DNA from 3 places in the Arthrobacter sp. USHLN218 genome. Region 3 is predicted to be linked to each of the others. Evidence: riboswitches for the same ligand, from Rfam matches in the RefSeq annotation. Region 3 holds a riboswitch; each other region holds the start of a gene.
What was found. Region 3 has a riboswitch for cyclic di-AMP ahead of WFH44_RS03735 (M23 family metallopeptidase). Riboswitches for the same ligand answer to the same signal wherever they lie in the genome.
Positions count from the first base shown of each region.

Region 1: it holds a riboswitch for cyclic di-AMP, as region 3 does, so the genes downstream of both, WFH44_RS20480 (C40 family peptidase) here and WFH44_RS03735 (M23 family metallopeptidase) in region 3, are expected to answer to the same signal.
Region 2: it holds a riboswitch for cyclic di-AMP, as region 3 does, so the genes downstream of both, WFH44_RS16910 (hypothetical protein) here and WFH44_RS03735 (M23 family metallopeptidase) in region 3, are expected to answer to the same signal.

Region 1 is NZ_JBBCYT010000012.1:75,450-78,715, forward strand. Features, by position in the region: gene WFH44_RS20470 (metal-dependent transcriptional regulator) at 1-229, shown strand, start outside; cyclic di-AMP (ydaO/yuaA leader) riboswitch at 349-566, shown strand; gene WFH44_RS20475 (M23 family metallopeptidase) at 757-1,353, shown strand; cyclic di-AMP (ydaO/yuaA leader) riboswitch at 1,716-1,881, shown strand; gene WFH44_RS20480 (C40 family peptidase) at 1,886-2,665, shown strand; gene WFH44_RS20485 (HNH endonuclease) at 2,939-3,266, shown strand, end outside.
Region 2 is NZ_JBBCYT010000007.1:270,207-273,472, forward strand. Features, by position in the region: gene WFH44_RS16900 (aldo/keto reductase) at 1-261, shown strand, start outside; gene WFH44_RS16905 (zinc-dependent alcohol dehydrogenase family protein) at 404-1,435, shown strand; cyclic di-AMP (ydaO/yuaA leader) riboswitch at 1,586-1,778, shown strand; gene WFH44_RS16910 (hypothetical protein) at 1,781-2,761, shown strand; gene WFH44_RS16915 (response regulator transcription factor) at 2,933-3,266, shown strand, end outside.
Region 3 is NZ_JBBCYT010000002.1:36,678-39,943, reverse strand. Features, by position in the region: gene WFH44_RS03750 (TM0106 family RecB-like putative nuclease) at 1-442, shown strand, start outside; gene WFH44_RS03745 (pyridoxamine 5'-phosphate oxidase family protein) at 439-864, shown strand; gene WFH44_RS03740 (CE1759 family FMN reductase) at 956-1,579, opposite strand; cyclic di-AMP (ydaO/yuaA leader) riboswitch at 1,927-2,097, shown strand; gene WFH44_RS03735 (M23 family metallopeptidase) at 2,101-2,883, shown strand; gene ligM (vanillate/3-O-methylgallate O-demethylase) at 3,076-3,266, shown strand, end outside.

The sequences.
Region 1 (3,266 bases), on a different contig from region 3:
CATGCGCGGCTACTCGGCGGAGCAGCGGGTGGTCATCGTCCGGCTGGCCGAACCGATCCAGGTGGACCCGGAACTGCTGGTCCAGCTGGAAGAGGGCGGCCTCAAGCCGGGTGCGGAGCTGCAGCTGGCCACGGCCGGCGAGTACATCTCGGTCCGTGTGCCCGGCATCGATGGAGCCCTCGAGCTTCCGCCCGAAGTCGCAGCCCACATCTTTGTCGCCCTGGGCTAGGAACGTCTCCGCCCTGGTCACGACGGATAAATCCGTTATCCACAGAGTTGGATAACGGATTTATCACTTGCGGCGGTATGCCCCTATAGTTGGTGCTTGGCGCCGATGCATTGGCGTTACCTGATCCGCAGCCGAACCCTGTCGGCGGATCAGCGTCTCGATCCGACAGGGGCGGAGGACCCATCCAAACGGCAGCACCGTTCAGCTGCCTTGGGGTGAAGCCTCGCCCGGGTTCGGCACCAGCTGCGTTTGTCCGCTGATGCCGCATGCCCGGCGTGGCCGAGTTTCTTCTACTCGAACCCGACAGCTAACTTCGCAGGCTTCCAGGAGAGGGAAGACTGTTGTCAGAACTAAGAGCAACGGGACGGCGCCGTTCAGCCGCGCCCGCTCCGGCCCGGCGGCCACGCACCGCAGCCACCGGCCGCCGCCGCGCCGAAGTTGCAGCATCACCGAGGCCGTCGTTCCGCGGGGCAGGCCACAAGGCTGCCGTCGCCGCCGCTGCCTCGGGGCTGGCGCTGACTATCATTTTGCCGACGACGGCCGGAACGGCCGCCCCCGGTGCGGACCTGCCCGAGGCAGCAGGAGCGGTCGCGGTTTCCGGACAGCCGGTCACTGCCGCGGCCGAGGTCGAACTCCAGTTCCAGCGGACCGGCCTGGGCAGCACGTTCGACCCGGACACGAAGCTCGAGCAGGTCATGGTGGCCGCCGGGGAAGACGCCAAGCCGATCGGCAGCGAAGGGACGCTGTCCCAGCCGATGGACAGCATGAAGATGACCTCCCCGTTCGGCTTCCGGGTCAACCCGGTTACCGGTTACGCCGGGGAAATGCATACCGGCCAGGACTACGGGGCAGCGTGCGGCAGCCCGGTCTACTCGGCAGCCGGCGGTACCGTGACCGAAGCCGGCTGGGCAGGCGGCTATGGGAACCGCGTCGTCGTGGACCACGGCAACGGGCTGAAGACCACCTACAACCACCTCACCAGCATCAGTGCCGAGGTGGGCGACAAGGTCACCCGCGGCGACCTCCTCGCCCAGAGCGGCACGACCGGCAATTCCACCGGCTGCCACCTCCATTTCGAAGTTGTCGTGAATGGGGACATGGTGGATCCGAAGGGCTGGCTCTAAACCTTTCCTCGGCGGCGGATGAAATGGCCGCAGCGGTATCCGACGAAATGGCCGGGCCTGCCCTGCCTGGAATTTTCTCCGCAATGCCAAGTCCGTTCCGTTGTCATTCCGCAACGATTCCGCGGTGCTTAGGCTGCTGTGGCGGAATTCACTTCCGGCCGGTTTAGCCCGGCTTTTGCTCGCAGTTGGTGAATCGTTCCGACCTGCGACGCTTCCGTCGTGATCGTTCCGTCGCCGCGCTGTGATCTGAATGTGACTTATATCCGGTGATCGTATATTCTCTAACTCGTGCCAAATCGCAGAGATGATTTGGCTCCTCCGGATGGATTGCCGAGCTCTGCCACCGACCGGGGTCCGTTCGCACAAAAAATTCGCATGGCAGGGGCGGGGGAACCACTTTACGGGTTTCAGTAGAAACCCTTGGGGTTAAGTTTTGGGCCATTTACGGACAATTGCCGGAAATGCCCATGGCCGGATGACTCCCATCCGAACCCGACAGCTCACCTCGCAGGCATGGGGAGAGGTATTGATCGTGTCTAAGAACACTTCTGTCACGGGTCGCCATCGTGCCGTCCCCGTGCGTACCAGCCCGTTGGAGACGATCTCCAAGGCTGTTTCCTCGAACGCCGGTTCCGTAGGTCGCCAGGCTGCGGTCATCGCTGCTGCGTCCGGACTGGTCCTGACCGTTGGCGTTCCCGCCCAGGCAACCGCCGTCCAGCGCGACGCCTCCGTCCAGGCAGCCGCCTCCGCTCCCTCCCGCATCCAGGTCGAGGCCGTCCAGGCTTCCAGCACCGCCGACCTCGAATTCGACCGCCCGAGCATCAGCTCCACGCCGGCGCCGGTGGAAGAGCCGGAACCGGTCGTTGAAGCTGTCGCTGAAGAAGTGGCGCCCGCCGAAGAAGCACCCGCCTCAGAGTCACCCGCCGAAGAAGCTCCGGCTGCCTCGGCCCCCAAGGAAGAGAAGAAGACCGATGTAGCCGCCAGCGGCATCGGTGCCGCCCTGGTCGCCTCCGCCTACAGCCAGATCGGCGTTTCCCAGGACTGCACCGCCATGGTCGAGAACGCCCTGCGCTCCGCAGGCATCTCCGTCGGCGACCTCGCCCCCGCCCAGTTCTTCGCCTACGGCACCCAGGTCTCCACGCCCCAGCCGGGCGACATGATCTACTACGACGACGCCGGAGCCGGCGTTCCCCACATCGCCATCTACGTGGGCAACGGCCAGGCCATCCACGGCGGCTGGACCGGATACACCACGACCCTGGCCGACGCCTACATCGGCTCGGGCCCGGTCTTCATCCGTCCCAGCGCCTAAGCACGACCCTAAGCCGGCCGGTTGCACAGCATCCCGGCGGCCGACGCGTCCACGGAACGCCGCACCGCAACGGTGCGGCGTTCCGTCGTTAATGCGTGGCGACAAAAGGTTTCAGCTGATGCCCGCGAGAAGCGGCGCCGGTCCGGCAGCGGAAAGAATTAGCGCAGCGCCGCGAATTGCGCTTACTCTAACTCTTGTCGGTGACGAAACATCATGGCCGGGCACAGCAGTGATCCCGCTGACCGGACGTGGTCGGACGAACAGGAATGTGCGATGCGCACACTCGTTCTGAACGCTGGATATGAGCCGCTGGCGGTAGTGACCTTCCGCCGGGCGCTGCTCCTTGTGCTCACTGGCAAAGCGAGCGTCATCGCCGAAGACGGGGACCCGGTGGTCGGACCGAACGACATCCTGGGACGTCCCTCCGTGATCCTGCTCAACCGCTACATCAAAATCCCGTACCGGCAGGACACGACGGTCACCCGCCGCGGCGTGCTGCGCCGGGACGGCTACCTGTGCGCCTACTGCGGCAAGACCGCCAACACGGTAGACCATGTCAAGCCGCGTTCGCGCGGCGGGGAGGACAGCTGGGAGAACCTTG
Region 2 (3,266 bases), on a different contig from region 3:
GACTTCCTTAAGGATTTCGGCACCGAAAAAGGCGCCTCCCCGGCACAGATCGCCCTCGCCTGGCTGCTGGCGCAGAAACCCTGGGTCGTGCCGATCCCCGGCGGCACACACCTGACCCACCTGGACGACAATCTGCCCGCAGCCGACCTCGAACTCACCGCGAACGACCTCCGGCGGATCGACGAAGCCCTCGCCGCCCTCGACCTCGTCGGCGCACCCCTCTCCGCCGGGCTCGACGCCGCCATCGACCGCGACCGCTAACCACAGGCAACCTACCGGCCCCGACTCCATCGAAGCCGGCCGGCTTAACACGCCGGCACTCATGGGGGTACTGACAGGCACTCCCAGGCGATCCATGCCCGGTGTTGACTGAAACCCGACACAACCACTAAGGAACCCCACCATGCGAGCAACACTGATGTACGGCGCCGGAGACGTGCGCGTCGAAGCCGTCCCCAACCCCGCCATCCAGGAACCCGCCGACGCGATCGTGCGCATCGTCGCAGGCTGCATCTGCGGCAGCGACCTGTGGCCCTACGCCTCCATGCCGCAGACCCCCGAGGGCGCGCGGATGGGTCACGAATTCGTCGGCATCGTCGAAGAACTCGGATCCGAGGTGACCGGCCTAGCGATCGGGGACTTCGTCATCGCACCGTTCGTCGCTTCCGACGGTACGTGCGATTTCTGCCGGGAGGGACTGCAGACCTCCTGCCGCCACGGGGCCCACTGGGGCGGACATGATGACGGGGGCCAGGGTGAATTCGCCCGTGTCCCGCAGGCCTCCGGGACCTTGGTCGTTGTCCCTGCCGGCTTCGATGAGAAGCTGATTCCGTCACTGTTGAGCCTCTCCGATGTGATGTCGACCGGATACCATGCGGCCAAGAAGGCCGGCATCGCGCCAGGCCAGACGGTCACGGTGATCGGTGACGGCGCGGTCGGCCTCTCAGCGGTCATCTCCGCCAAGCTGATGGGCGCCTCGCGCATCATCCTCATGGGACGGCACCCGGACCGCACGGACCTTGGCCGCGAATTCGGTGCCACCGACGTGGTTTCCGAACGCGGTGAGGAGGGCATCACCAGGGTCAAGGAACTCACGAACGGCGAGGGCACGCACGCCGTGCTCGAAGCCGTGGGCCTCAAGCCTGCGCTCGAGATGGCCATTGGCGTCGTCCGTGACGGCGGCGTCATCAGCCGCGTCGGGGCACCGCAGTTCTCCGACGTGCCGCTCGGGTTCCCCGAGTTCATGCGCAACATCACGCTCACCGGCGGCGTCGCGCCCGCCAGGGCGTACATCGACGAACTACTGCCGCTCGTGCTCGACGGCACCATCGAACCGGGCAAGGTCTTTGACCGGACCATTGGCTTGGACGACGTGCCTGCAGGCTATCGGGCAATGGCCAGCCGCGAAGCCCTGAAGGTACTCGTTCGCCCGTGACCCAGGTCCCGGGACCGACAATGGCCCCGGGACCTGCGTTTTGCCTGCTCAGCGCGTGCGTGAGCACGAACACATGTCACGGGTTTGTAACGATTCAGCAGGGGGCGATACGTTAGATGGCGCCATGCTCCGGACGGTGCCATGGCCTGGTGCGCACGCCGAACTCTGCCAGCGTACCTGTCCGTTCAATTGCACTGGCAGAGGTGGAGGAACCATCATCGGCGCCACCGGCGCCTTGGGGTGAAGTGCGGCCAGCCGAAGCAGTTCCTGCTGTGCGGCGGCCGCGCCGGGATGCTCTCTCTCGAATCCGACAGCTAACTTCTCAGGCGTGTAGAGAGGATTCCCGTGAAGATTCACTCATCGCGCGGTCGCCGGCGTGCCGGCTCCGCCGTTCCACCCGGCCGCCGCGTTCGCGGCCGCCGAAGCGCCGCCGCAGCCTCCTCTGCGGCCGGACTCTCCTCGGTTCGGAAGCCGGTGGCGTTCACCGGCATCGCCGCCGTCGCCACCGGGCTGGCAGCGGCCGTGGTCCTGCCGCTGATTCAGCCAGCGGAACCGGATGCCGCGGGCAACCCCTCGGACGCCAAGACGTTCACGACGACCGGATCGGTAGCGGTATCGACCAGCAGCACGACTCCCGCGTACGACCGGCCCACGGTGGACAGCAAGGCGGCCTCCACCGAGGCTGAACCAAAGCCGGCGGCAGGCGACGTGCTGCCGACCGCCGGCGCCGCTTCCCCGCAGGTCCCCGCGGCAGGAGCGAATGGCCCTGCCGAGGAGCCTGCTGCCGTCCCGACCAGCGACGGTGCGGGAGCAACGGGGACGCCGGAGGCTGCGAGCGCCCCGGCCACCGGCTCGACCCGGGACAAGGCGGCGGCCGCGACCGGTCCGTCCCGGGCCGCCACCGCGGACCCGACCTCGGTGCCGGAATCGACGGGCACGGCGGCGGCCGCGACCGGTCCGTCCCGGGCCGCCACCGCGGACCCGACCTCGGTGCCGGAATCGACGGGCACGGCGTCGTCCGCGCCGGCGAGCCCGCGCCCCACCGCATCCGCCACCCGCACCGAGCGGGCCGTGCCCGACCAGACCGCTCCGGCCCAGCGCAGCGCGCGGGCCACGACGTCGGTGTCTCCGAAGCCTGCTCCGTCCACCGAAACGACCGCTCCCGGTGGTCTTCCCGTGCCTGGCGTATCGGTGGAAATCGGCACTTCGGAGGGCGAAGCGGCGCTGGGGAAGCTTCGGGCAGTGCGCGGCGAGACCGTCGACGACCCGAACTGGCGCTGGATCCGCGCGCATCTGCACGGGCGCGAGGAAGAACGCAGCCGCTAGGCCCTCGTGCTGGTCCGCGGGGACAGAATCCCGCACGCCCCTGCCTCGGACCTGCGGCGGGAGTACGACGGCGGAACTCACGTTCCGCCGTCGTACTTGCTTGAGCTGCGGGCAGCTCAACGGCGGCTCGACCAATTCCCGGATGCGGGATTACCGTTGAGATGGAGTCCGATGATGGACGATTTCAACGCACTGGTGGACACGGCGCGGACGGCCTACGCCCGCGGTGACTGGCATGCCGCCTATCGGGATTTCGGGCGCGCCAGGGAGCTCTCCGGATTGTCAGCGGCGGATCTTGGCCTGCTGGGCAGCGCCGCCTGGTGGGTCGGGGAGGTCCGGGAATCGCTGTCCCTGTCCGAGGAGGTGTACCACCGCTTCCTGGACGGTGGCGAGCCGGCCGAAGCGGCCATGAAAGCGTTGAACCTGGGCCTGTTGTGGTTCATCCGGGGCGACCTCGTGATTGCCTCCGGCTGGGCCAGCCGGGCTCGGCGGATCCTGGCCGACA
Region 3 (3,266 bases):
GAGCCATCTGGGTCTGCAATGGTCGGATCCGCAGCATGGGCCGGCACCACGCCCCTTGACGCAGGAGGACCTGCTCGTCGTCGCTCCGTACAACGCACAGGTGCAACTGGTCCGCCACAGTCTGGAAGCCGCCGGCTACCCCGACGTGCGGGTCGGAACGGTGGACAAATTCCAGGGCCGGGAGGCGCCGGTGGTGATCGTCTCGACCACGGTATCGGATGTCTCCCAAGCGCCGCGGGGCATGGAATTCGTGCTGAACCGCAACAGGATGAACGTGGCCGTGTCGAGGGGCCAGTGGCGGGCGGTCATCATCCGATCGACGGCCCTGACCGCTTATTTCCCCGCCCGCCCGCATGGCCTGGAAGAACTCGGTGCGTTCATCGGGCTTTGTGAATGCAACCCTTCCCAATCTTCTACAACCTGTAGAACAATAGGGGCATGATGTTCGAACACGATGAGCCGGTCCTTGAACTCAGCGACGAGCAGTCCTGGAAGCTGCTCGGCAATACCCAGCACGGGAGGATAGTCCTGACGGCGGCTGGCGAGACAGACATCTTCCCGATCAACTATCTCGCCCATGACAATCTCCTGCTGATGCGCAGCGCGCCGGGCACCAAACTCGCTGAGATCACGATCAACGAGAACGTCGTCTTCGAGACGGACGGCATCGGTAGCGATGAGGCGTGGAGCGTCGTCGTCAAAGGCACCGCCAGGGTGCTGCAGTCCGGGGAGGAGATCGCGGCGGCTGAGCAGCTGGGACTCAAGACGTGGGTGCCGACGCTGAAGGACTTCTATATCGAGGTCAAGCCGACGCGAATCAGCGGCCGCCATTTCATCCTCGGAGAGCAGCCCGAGCGCTTCTAGCTCAAGCTGGCCGGGAAAGCCGCCCCGGCGGCGCCGCGGCCCCAGCCCGCCTCCGGCCGGAGTGCCCCGGCCCGGAGACGGGCTTTCCGGCTCAGTGGCCGACGCTGGCCAGGATCTCTTCGAAGCTCATGGACTCCACGCCGCCGCGCCCCGTTTCGGGGGCAGCGCTTTCGCGGACTAAAGCCACAAGTTCGGCCGCAGCGCGTTCGGCGCGCCGCGCGATGCTGCCGCCGGTTCCTTCGTCCGACCCCCAGTCCTCCGGCGCGGCAAAGACGACGGTCTGCGTTGTCCGGGCACGCAGGTAGCTGAACAACGGCCGGATTGCGTAGTCGAGCGCCAACGAGTGCCGGGCCGTGCCGCCGGTCGCCCCGACCAGTACGGGCTTGCCGGCGAGGGCATCCTTATCGATGACATCGAAGAAGGACTTGAACAGGCCGCTGTAGGACGCGCTGAACACCGGAGTGACCGCGATCAGCGCGTCCGCCGAAGCGACGGCGTCGATCATTGCGGCCAGCTTCGGTCCCGCATAGCCGGTCACCATATTGTTGGCGATATCGACGGCATATTCACGCAGCTCGAAGGTTTCGACCGCCACGCCTTCCTCGGACAGGGCAAAACGGCCGGCAACCGACTTCGCCAGCTGGTCCGCCAGCATCCGGCTGGAAGACGGGACGCCCAGCCCCGCGGACAGTACGACAATTTTGCGCTCGGACATGCTGTTCTCCTGGTCGCTCGAATCTTCATGCATTTGCATTCACCCATTCAAACCGCAGGGGGCAGCAGATTATTCCGGCGCCCTGGCGGCGGCCCGGGGCAGCAGATTACTCCTGCATCCCGCGGCGGCGCGCGCGGCAAACGGCCCGCATGACAAACGGCCCGCATGACGATGCCTCCCCGCCCGGCAAAAGCAAATCGACACGCCGCTTAAACGTTGATGTGTCGACAAACACCCATAACGAATTTGTAACAGCTCCGGGACGCCCGGTAACTTTGATTGCGCTTGCACGTAACGAGTGTTAGCCGCCTCGGCTGCCCGCCTAACCCTGTCAGCAGCCGACGGGTACCGTTCAATGACCTTCCCGACAGGGGCGGAGGAACCACTTCTGGCGCTCGAAGCGCCTTGGGGTGAAGTTCGCCCGGCCGCAGAGACCTCTGTCCTGCCTGCCAGCGAACCGAGCAGAACTCTCTGGCTCGAATCCGACAGCTAACTTCGCCGGCGCCCCGAGAGGAATCCTTGTGAACAGCAACTCCCCCATGCGCGGACGCCGACGCAACACCGACACCTCGCTGATCGCTATCGTCCGCGGCAATCGGGCCGCCGACCGCAGCGACAAGAAGATCGCATCCGCCACCCGTGGCCAGAAGTTCAGCGTCGCCCTGGCGGCAGCCGGCATCCTGGCCCTCGCCGCCGTCCCCACCGCGCAGGCCGGCGCCGAACAGCTTGCCGCGACCCAGGCGTCCAACGTCACTCCGGCAACGGTGACCGTCCCCGAGGATGCCAAGGCCGACTTGAAGCGGGTCGAGGTCATCAGCAAGGCCGCCCCGAAGGAGGCCAAGATGGAGGTCAAGGCCGCCTCGGTCAAGGACGCGGCCAAGCAGAAGAAGGAAGCGGCCAAAAAAGCCGCCGCCAAGGGCCTCGTGTCCCCGGTGCAGAAAATGGTCACCAGCTCCGGCTTCGGCTACCGCATCAACCCCGTCACGGGCGCGGCCGGAGAGTTCCATAATGGACTGGACTTCGCCCTGGGCTGCGGGACGCCCGTCAACGCTGCCGCGGCAGGAACCGTCTCGAAGACTTCCTCCAGCGCCGGCGGTTATGGCAACCGCATCGTGATCAAGCACGCCGGCGGAATGACCACCACCTACAACCACCTGCAGAGCATCGGCGCCCACAAGGGCCAGAAGGTCTCGGCCGGCGACAAAATTGGCGTTCTGGGCACCACCGGCAACTCGACCGGCTGCCACCTGCACTTCGAGGTCCTGAAGGGCGGGTCCGAGATAGACCCCGCGAAGTTCTTCTAGGTCATCTTCGATCTGGGTTTCCCGCGAGAGGGGGCTGTGCGGCTTGCCCGCACGGTCCCCTCTCGCGCTTCACCGGGTGCCGGGCCGGGCGGTCCACCCTAGCTACCTATAGTCATAGTGAGTCATCTCGGATAGCGTGAGCTACATCACCGCCGTTCGTCTGCACTAAGGAGCTGTCCCGTGACCGACCCGATGACCGCCAAGAACCTGCAGGATGTCCTGGACCAAGCCGGCAACACCGTCGACCTGCTGCGCAACTCGCAGATCGGCGCTTACATCTACCCCGTCGTGGCCCCCGAATTCACCAATTGGCGCAGCGAGCAGCGGGCCTGGCGCGAAACGGCCGTGCTCTATGACCAGTCACACCATATGGACAACCTGTT